DNA from 2 places in the Cedecea neteri genome. Region 1 is predicted to be linked to the other one. Evidence: predicted binding sites of a transcription regulator. Region 1 holds the regulator's gene; the other holds the start of a gene.
What was found. Region 1 encodes CRP, which controls carbon source genes, mostly activating them, when cyclic AMP is high. Its sites were predicted from a motif close to ATGTGANNNNNNTCACAT; they were not measured.
Positions count from the first base shown of each region.

Region 2: LH86_RS19405 (ABC-F family ATPase) is a predicted target of CRP. The motif match lies at 2,308-2,325, and genes of this name have one in related genera.

Region 1 covers NZ_CP009459.1:719,028-723,240, reverse strand. Annotated here, with positions in the region: gene LH86_RS03530 (YccS/YhfK family putative transporter) at 1-1,933, opposite strand, end outside; gene crp (cAMP-activated global transcriptional regulator CRP) at 1,996-2,628, opposite strand; gene LH86_RS03520 (OsmC family protein) at 2,941-3,345, shown strand; gene LH86_RS03515 (phosphoribulokinase) at 3,382-4,213, opposite strand, start outside.
Region 2 covers NZ_CP009459.1:4,159,825-4,164,037, reverse strand. Annotated here, with positions in the region: gene LH86_RS19420 (CidB/LrgB family autolysis modulator) at 1-641, opposite strand, end outside; gene LH86_RS19415 (CidA/LrgA family protein) at 638-1,039, opposite strand; gene ldtB (L,D-transpeptidase) at 1,211-2,125, opposite strand; gene LH86_RS19405 (ABC-F family ATPase) at 2,364-3,959, shown strand; gene LH86_RS19400 (glycoside hydrolase family 31 protein) at 4,078-4,213, opposite strand, start outside.

The DNA of each region.
Region 1 (4,213 bases):
TGTCCGGTTCCAGAATATTCGCGTCGTTTGACCCGCCAGGCCCGTCATACTCTAGCCTTTGCTGGCAGCGCTGTAATCCAATTTCACAAGACTGCAGGTACTTCTGCGCCAGGTCTGGCGTCAGCATGTTGTGTTCGCGCGCCAGGGTGGTCATGGCGTTGATATGCTCGACGATGAACTGGCTGTGGGTTACCCACAATTTCATGTCGGCCAGGTAGTGGGAGTTAAAGCCTGGCTCCTGCATCGCCTGATTGAGCGAGTTGAAAAGCGCGTTGTGCGCCTGATTGACTCGCATACGTTGCCAGGCCAGCGGCGTGGGCTCCGGATCGTTGCTTAGTATCAGCCTAATAGCATCCTGATCCGCCTCCAGTGCGTCGTGGGCGTTCTGACGCAGCAGGCCGGTTTGCCACTGCGGCCACAGCCAGATCATGCCGCCAAAGGCAATCAGGCAGCCGAGTAGGGTGTCTATGAGCCGGGGAATGATGTAACTTTCGGCGCTGAGAGTGATGAGCTGCAGGGTATATACCGCGGTGACGGTAAAACCAATGGTGGCCCAGCCGTAGCTTTTGCGGATGAACAGGTAGCTAACCAGCGTAATCATTAACATCGCCAGCAGGGTGTAGCTGTCCGGGACGTGGAAGTGCAGGGTGATACCGGCGATACACAACCCTGCCATGGTGCCTGCCGCCCTGTGAACGATGCGCACCCGTGTTGCACCGTAGCCGTTTTGCGTCACGAACATCACCGTCATCAGGATCCAGTAAGGCTTTGGCAGGTGTAAGAAGGAGCCCAGCAGGCTGGCAATGGTCAGCATCACGCCTAAACGCGCGGAGCTGCGCAAAGCAGAGGATTTGAACGAGAGATAGCTTTTCAGGGCCGGGAAAAACGGCAGACGGCGCTCACGGTCTTCCATTAAATCTCTTACGTACAGCGGCCGCTGAGTTTTCAGTACCCGGGCAATGCGGCTGAAGTGGTAATGGCAAAATTGCCCTACCGGATTATCCGGGTTCTGTCGGGCGATTTTTTCCAGCGCGTCGATCTGCTTGTCCATGGTAAAGCGCGTTGGATAGCGGTGATAAAGAATATCGTCTGCCAGCACGCGCAGACGCGCGGCGATGGTTTGGGCATTCCAGCGGATCACAGCTTCCGCATGGCTTTGCTCGACCAGTTTTTGCACCTCTTCAGGCTGGTGCAGGCTTACCGAAATGTGTTCCTGCAGATCCAGCGCAACCTGGAAAGCGCGTAACAGGCGCTTGTAGCCGTTTTGCTGGTTGGCCGACAGCATATGCAGCTGCTGGTAGCAGGTGGTGATCAGGTCGACGGCTTTTTGCTGGCGGGCCAGCAATGGGGGCAGCGCTTTTTCCGGGTCGGTATGCTGGGTTAGCAGGCTGTATTTTGCTTCGCAGTAATCTGCCAGCTGGCGGTAAAGCAGGCTGAGCGACTCCCTGAGCGGCTGTTCACGCCATAGCCGGAACCAGAACCAGTTGAAGGCGCCGTACCAGATGGTGCCGAAGATATAGAGCACCATTGGTTTCCAGATCGGCATATTTCCGGCCATGCTGAGCGTAAAAATAGCGGCGATCAGCGATGCGGGCAGCAGGCGAGCGTGAAGTGAACTGATTTCCGCCGTCACGCCGAGCAGCAGAGCCATGACGATCAATATCGCAGGCAGAGGGATGTGGGTGTAAAGCAGCAGAAGCTGCAGGATAAGGCTGCTGAGGGCGAACAGGCTGCCGCCAATAATCAAACGTTTGAAAAAGCGTTTGTGTGGCGTGTCCAGCCCGGCAATGTTGCAGCAGGCGGGAACTAACGAGAAGAGCAGGCCGTTTTGCAGGCTGCCAAGCAACAGGCCGATAGCCACGGGAAGACACAGCACAAGCGTTTGCCTAAGCGCGTAGTTAACTTCCGGGTGGTAAATTAATCTCTTCCACATAGCCTGAATTGTAGAGACAAAAAAGGCGTGTTACCGAAGCGACACGCCTTTATAAGGGCTAATTAACGGGTGCCGTAAACGACGATCGTTTTACCGTGGGCAGAAATGAGATTCTGATCTTCCAGCATTTTCAGAATACGGCCAACGGTTTCGCGGGAGCAGCCCACGATCTGACCGATTTCCTGGCGGGTGATCTTGATTTGCATCCCGTCCGGGTGGGTCATGGCATCCGGCTGTTTAGCCAGGTTAAGCAGCGTCTGAGCGATACGGCCAGTCACGTCGAGGAACGCGAGGTTGCCGACTTTCTCAGAAGTCACCTGCAGGCGGCGTGCCATCTGGGAAGAAAGACGCATCAGGATGTCCGGGTTGACCTGAATTAGCTGACGGAATTTTTTATAGGAAATTTCAGCTACTTCACAGGCGGTCTTGGCACGAACCCAGGCACTGCGTTCCTGGCCTTCTTCGAATAAACCTAATTCACCAATGAAATCACCCTGATTCAGATAAGAAAGGATCATCTCCTTGCCTTCTTCATCTTTAATCAGAACAGCTACGGAGCCTTTGACGATGTAGTACAGCGTCTCCGCCTTTTCACCCTGGTGAATCAGCGTGCTCTTCGACGGATACTTATGAATGTGGCAATGAGACAAGAACCATTCGAGAGTCGGGTCTGTTTGTGGTTTGCCAAGCACCATGCGCGGTTATCCTCTGTTATAAACTGGCTACCAAAGACAAGACATGGGACCTCTTGTCTGGCGTTGCAATCGTGAAATTTTCCCAAGCCCTGGGAGCTGGCGTGCAGGTTCGCCCTGCTGCCTGTAATTAGTCGTTTCCTCTGCTTACGGCATAAACGTCTCTGTATCGCAGCAGCATCCGGATTGTTTTAGCATAGCTTTTGGTAAGTGTCTTGTATTGTCTCGTTTCAGCATGACTTGGATCGCCTTACGTTGCCAGTTTTCACGTAGACGCGTAATCTGAAAGAAAATTTTATTACGGGAGTAGGTAAAATGCAGGCACGTGTTAAATGGGTAGAGGGCATGACCTTCCTCGGAGAATCCGCTTCTGGCCACCAAATTTTGATGGACGGTAACTCCGGGGATAAAGCGCCAAGCCCGATGGAAATGCTGCTGATGGCCGCGGGCGGTTGTAGCTCAATTGACGTGGTGTCGATTCTGCAAAAAGGCCGCCATGACGTGACGGATTGTGAGGTGAAACTGACTTCTGAACGTCGTGAAGAAGCGCCACGTCTGTTTACCCGCATCCATTTGCATTTTGTTGTAACCGGGAAAGAGCTGAAAGAGAGTGCCGTTGCCCGCGCCGTTGAGCTGACTGCAGAGAAATATTGCTCGGTGACGTTGATGCTCGAGAAAGCCGCAGAGATTAGCCACAGCTACGAAATTATTGAAGCATAAAGTGAAAAGGGCGGTATCGAGACCGCCCTTACGCCATCAGGCAATTTTCCTGCCTTCCGCCAGCCGCTGCACCAGCGGGGCCATGATCAGCTCCATCGCCAGCCCCATTTTTCCGCCCGGCACCACCAATGTATTGATGTGGGAGATAAATGACCCCTGCAACATCGCCAGCAGATAAGGGAAGTCGATGTCATCCAGCCCACGGAAGTGAATGACCACGAAGCTTTCGTCCAGCGACGGAATAGCTCGCGCGGCAAATGGGTTAGAGGTATCCACCGTTGGAACGCGCTGGAAGTTGATATGGGTACGTGAAAACTGCGGCGTAATGAAGTTGATGTAATCGTCCATGGAACGCACCACGGAATCCATCACCGCTTCCCGTGAATGGCCGCGTTCGCTGGTATCGCGCACCAGTTTCTGAATCCATTCCAGGTTAACGATGGGCACCACGCCTACCAGTAAATCGACGCAGTCGGCGACGTTATGCTGAGGGGTGACCACGCCGCCGTGCAGACCTTCGTAAAACAGGACGTCGGTGGGTTCGGGGAGCGGTTGCCACGGGGTAAAAGTGCCCGGCACCTGGTTCCACGGTACGGCTTCATCATAGGTATGCAGGTATTTACGCGATTGCCCTTTTCCGGTCTGGCCGTATTCGATAAAGGTTCGTTCCAGTAACCCGAAGTCGTTGGCGTCCGGCCCAAAGTAGCTAATATGGCGGCCAGCATCGCGTGCTTTGCGGATAGCCATGTCCATTTCCGGGCGGGTATAACGGTGGAAACTGTCGCCTTCAACTTCGGCGGCGCGCAGGTTGAGCTGCTGGAAAATCTTGCGGAAAGCGAGGCTGGTGGTGGTGGTGCCGGCGCCGCTG
Region 2 (4,213 bases), 1.2 Mb from region 1:
ATGACCCCGCAAATCACCAGCGCCAGCGAGCTAAAAGCCCCTTCCTGGAAGTCCAGCTCCGCGCAGCGCGCCGTACCCAACGCGTGTGAAGCTGTACCCATCGCCAGCCCGCGTGAAGCTTTAGTATTGATGCGCATCATGTTCAGCAGCGTGTGGCCAAACACGGCCCCAAGAATGCCGACGAAGATAACGCAGACGGCGCTAATAGCCGGAATGCCGCCAATGCCACCGCCCACCGCCATCGCAATTGGCGTGGTAACAGATTTCGGCAGAACCGAGGCGGCAATTTCCGGGGACGCGCCCATTAATAACGCAATAGAGGTGCCGGTGGACATCGCCACCATGCTGCCAATAAAGCAGATGGTGATGATGGATTTCCAGCGGGCGCGGATCTGGTGAATTTGCTCATAAAGCGGGAAGGCGAGCGCCACAACTGCCGGCTGCAGCAGGTCGTTGAGCACCTCACTGCCTTTAAAATAATGGTCGTAAGGAATGCCGGTCACCAGCAGCAAAGGAATGATCACCACCATGCAGACCAGCAGTGGGTTCAGCAGCGGGGATTTCAACCGGGCGGCCAGCTTGCGGGCGGCAAAAAACACCAGCAGCGTTAACGGTAAAGACCACCATATAAAGTGCATCATTTTTTCTCTGCCTCACCTTCACCAATCACTTTTCTTTCGCCGTGCACCAGATGCGAACTCCAGCTCACGATAATCAGCACCACCAGCGTACTGATCAAACAGGACACCACCACCGGGCCAAACTGGGCTTTCAGCACGTCGTAATACTGCATCACGCCCACGCCAATAGGTACGAACAAGAGGGCCATATAGCGAATCAGCAGGTGACAGCTGGGTTTTACCCACTTCGCCGGCAGGATCTGCAGCGACAGCAGCACAAACAAAATCAGCATGCCGATAATGCTGCCGGGAATGACGATAGGCAGTAAAGAGGCGACAAAAATACCGGCGTATAAGCACAGGTAAATTAAGACAAAAGCGCGAAGATACTGCCAGATTATCGTGAACGAGTTGCGCATGGCGGTTACCCTTTAAGAAACGCATTCATCATACAATTAAACGCAAAATTGTGCTATCCATCACATCATGAATTATCAGCATAACAAACATTCCCTGCGTGAAGGTTGCCGGGCAGATTTCAGGCAATAAAAAAGCGGCCCGCAGGCCGCTATTTTTTAATCAACTTGAGCTTAGTTCAGACGAACCGGCATCCCGGAACGGTTCTGAATCGCCTGGTCAACAACGGTGGTGTCAACGTCGGACTGGGCGGTGACCTGCTGAACGCTGCTGGTCAGTTTAATCGGCACGATTTCATCGGAGTTGAACTGCGCTTCGGTGGTGGAAAGCGGGTTGTGAACTTCGATATAACGGCTGCCATCCGGCTCGGTGGTGGCTTTTACCGGCTCATCAATAAACTGAACGCGGGTGCCAACTGGCACGTTGTCGAACAGGAACTTGATGTCTTCGTTACGCAGACGCACGCAGCCGTGGCTTACGCGCAGGCCGATACCAAAGTTGGCGTTGGTGCCGTGAATCGCATACAGGTTACCGATGTACAGCGCGTACAGGCCCATTGGGTTATCCGGGCCTGCAGGGACAACGGCCGGCAGCGGTGTACCGGCTGCGGCGTATTCCGCATGCATTTTCGCCGTCGGGGTCCAGGTTGGGCCATTTTTCTTACGCTCTACTTTGGTGGTCCAGTTGATCGGGGTATCTTTCCCCAACTGGCCGATACCGATTGGCAGCACGATCACGGTGTTGGTGCCTTTCGGGTAATAGTAGAGGCGCATTTCGGCGCTGTTGATCACAATCCCTTCATGCACGGTGTCCGGCAGGATCAGCTGCTGAGGGATGTTCAGAATGGTACCGGCTTTTGGCAGGTACGGGTCAATCCCTGGGTTAGCTTCCAGCATGTTAGACAGACCCATCTGGTACTGTGCGGCATACTCTTCCAGCGGTGCGGTGCTGCCTTCAGGAATAGTGATAACCTGGTTTTCACCAACCAGGCGGCTGCCGTTAGTCGGTAACGGATAAGTCACGGCGGAAGCAGAGAAAGACGCGACAGCCACAAAAGCCAGTAAAAGCGAGCGTAATTTCATAGTCATGTTATGCGAGTGTTATGCCAGACGGGCCAGCTAGTGAGTGTTCATGGACGATTCAGCCGCGCATTATATGTGCATTACATTCATCTGGGAAATCAGATGTGGATGAAATCACAATTTTTTCACACTGATTAACTATTGTACGGTGAAGATGCGGGGCGACCCTTTATCATAGTTATGGCATAATGTGGCCGAAATCACATTCCAAAATCTCGACAACTTATTTCTCCAGGACATACCAGTGCTTGTATCCAGCAACGTTACCATGCAGTTTGGCAGCAAACCGCTGTTCGAAAATATTTCCGTTAAATTTGGCGGCGGCAACCGTTATGGCCTGATCGGCGCGAACGGAAGCGGCAAATCCACGTTCATGAAAATCCTCGGCGGGGACTTAGAGCCTACGCTTGGCAACGTTTCTCTCGACCCTAACGAGCGTATCGGTAAGCTGCGCCAGGATCAGTTCGCCTTCGAGAAATTCACCGTACTCGACACCGTTATCATGGGCCACGGCGAGCTGTGGGAAGTGAAGCAGGAACGCGACCGCATTTATGCCCTGCCGGAGATGAGCGAAGAAGACGGTTACAAAGTTGCCGACCTCGAAGTGAAATACGGCGAGATGGACGGCTACACCGCAGAAGCGCGTGCGGGCGAATTGCTGCTTGGCGTGGGCATTCCGCTGGAGCAGCACTACGGCCCGATGAGCGAAGTCGCTCCCGGCTGGAAACTGCGTGTGCTGCTGGCGCAGGCGCTGTTCTCTAACCCGGACATCCTGCTGCTCGACGAACCTACGAACAACCTGGATATCGACACCATCCGCTGGCTGGAGCAGACGCTGAACGAACGCGACAGCACCATGATCATCATTTCGCACGACCGTCACTTCCTGAACATGGTCTGCACCCACATGGCTGATCTCGACTACGGCGAGCTGCGCGTTTATCCGGGCAACTACGACGAGTACATGACGGCGGCAACTCAGGCTCGCGAGCGCCTGCTGGCGGACAACGCGAAGAAGAAAGCGCAGATTGCTGACCTGCAATCCTTCGTGAGCCGCTTTAGCGCCAACGCCTCTAAATCTCGCCAGGCGACCTCTCGTGCCCGTCAGATTGATAAAATCAAGCTGGACGAAGTGAAGGCCTCCAGCCGCCAGAACCCGTTCATCCGCTTCGAGCAGGATAAGAAACTGTTCCGTAACGCTCTTGAAGTTGAAGCCGTGACTAAAGGGTTTGAGAATGGCCCGCTGTTTAAAAACTTCAACCTGCTGCTGGAAGTAGGCGAGAAGATTGCCATTCTGGGTGCCAACGGCGTGGGTAAATCCACGATGCTGAAAACCCTGGTCGGCGAGCTGGCCCCGGAAAACGGCAGCGTGAAGTGGTCTGAGAACGCTCAGATTGGTTACTACGCCCAGGATCACGAATACGAGTTCGAAAACGATCTGACCGTCTTTGACTGGATGAGCCAGTGGAAGCAGGAAGGCGATGACGAGCAGGCGGTGCGCAGCATCCTGGGTCGTCTGCTGTTCAGCCAGGACGACATCAAGAAGCCGGCTAAAGTCCTCTCCGGGGGCGAGAAGGGCCGCATGCTGTTCGGCAAGCTGATGATGGAAAAACCAAACATCCTGATCATGGATGAACCAACGAACCACCTGGATATGGAATCCATCGAGTCGCTGAACATGGCGCTGGAGATGTACCAGGGCACGCTGATCTTCGTTTCCCACGACCGTGAGTTTGTTAGTTCGCTGGCAACTCGCGTACTGGAAATTACCCCAGAGCGCGTGATTGACTTCACCGGTGGTTACGAAGATTACCTGCGCAGCAAAGGGATCGACGGGTAATTTTACTTTTACCCTCACCTTAACCCTCTCCCTTAAAGGGAGAGGGGACAGATCGAGGAATCTACCTCCCGTGGTTTTCTCCCTCGCCCCTCTGGGGAGAGGGCCGGGGTGAGGGGAACTACAGCCCCCACACCTCGCATTCCACGCCGTTCACCAGCAATCGACGCTTTTCTCCCTCAGGCAAAGACAGCTTAATCTCGCGCCACGCGGGCAAATAATCCCCCTTACGGCTAAAGACCACGTTAATCTCGTTG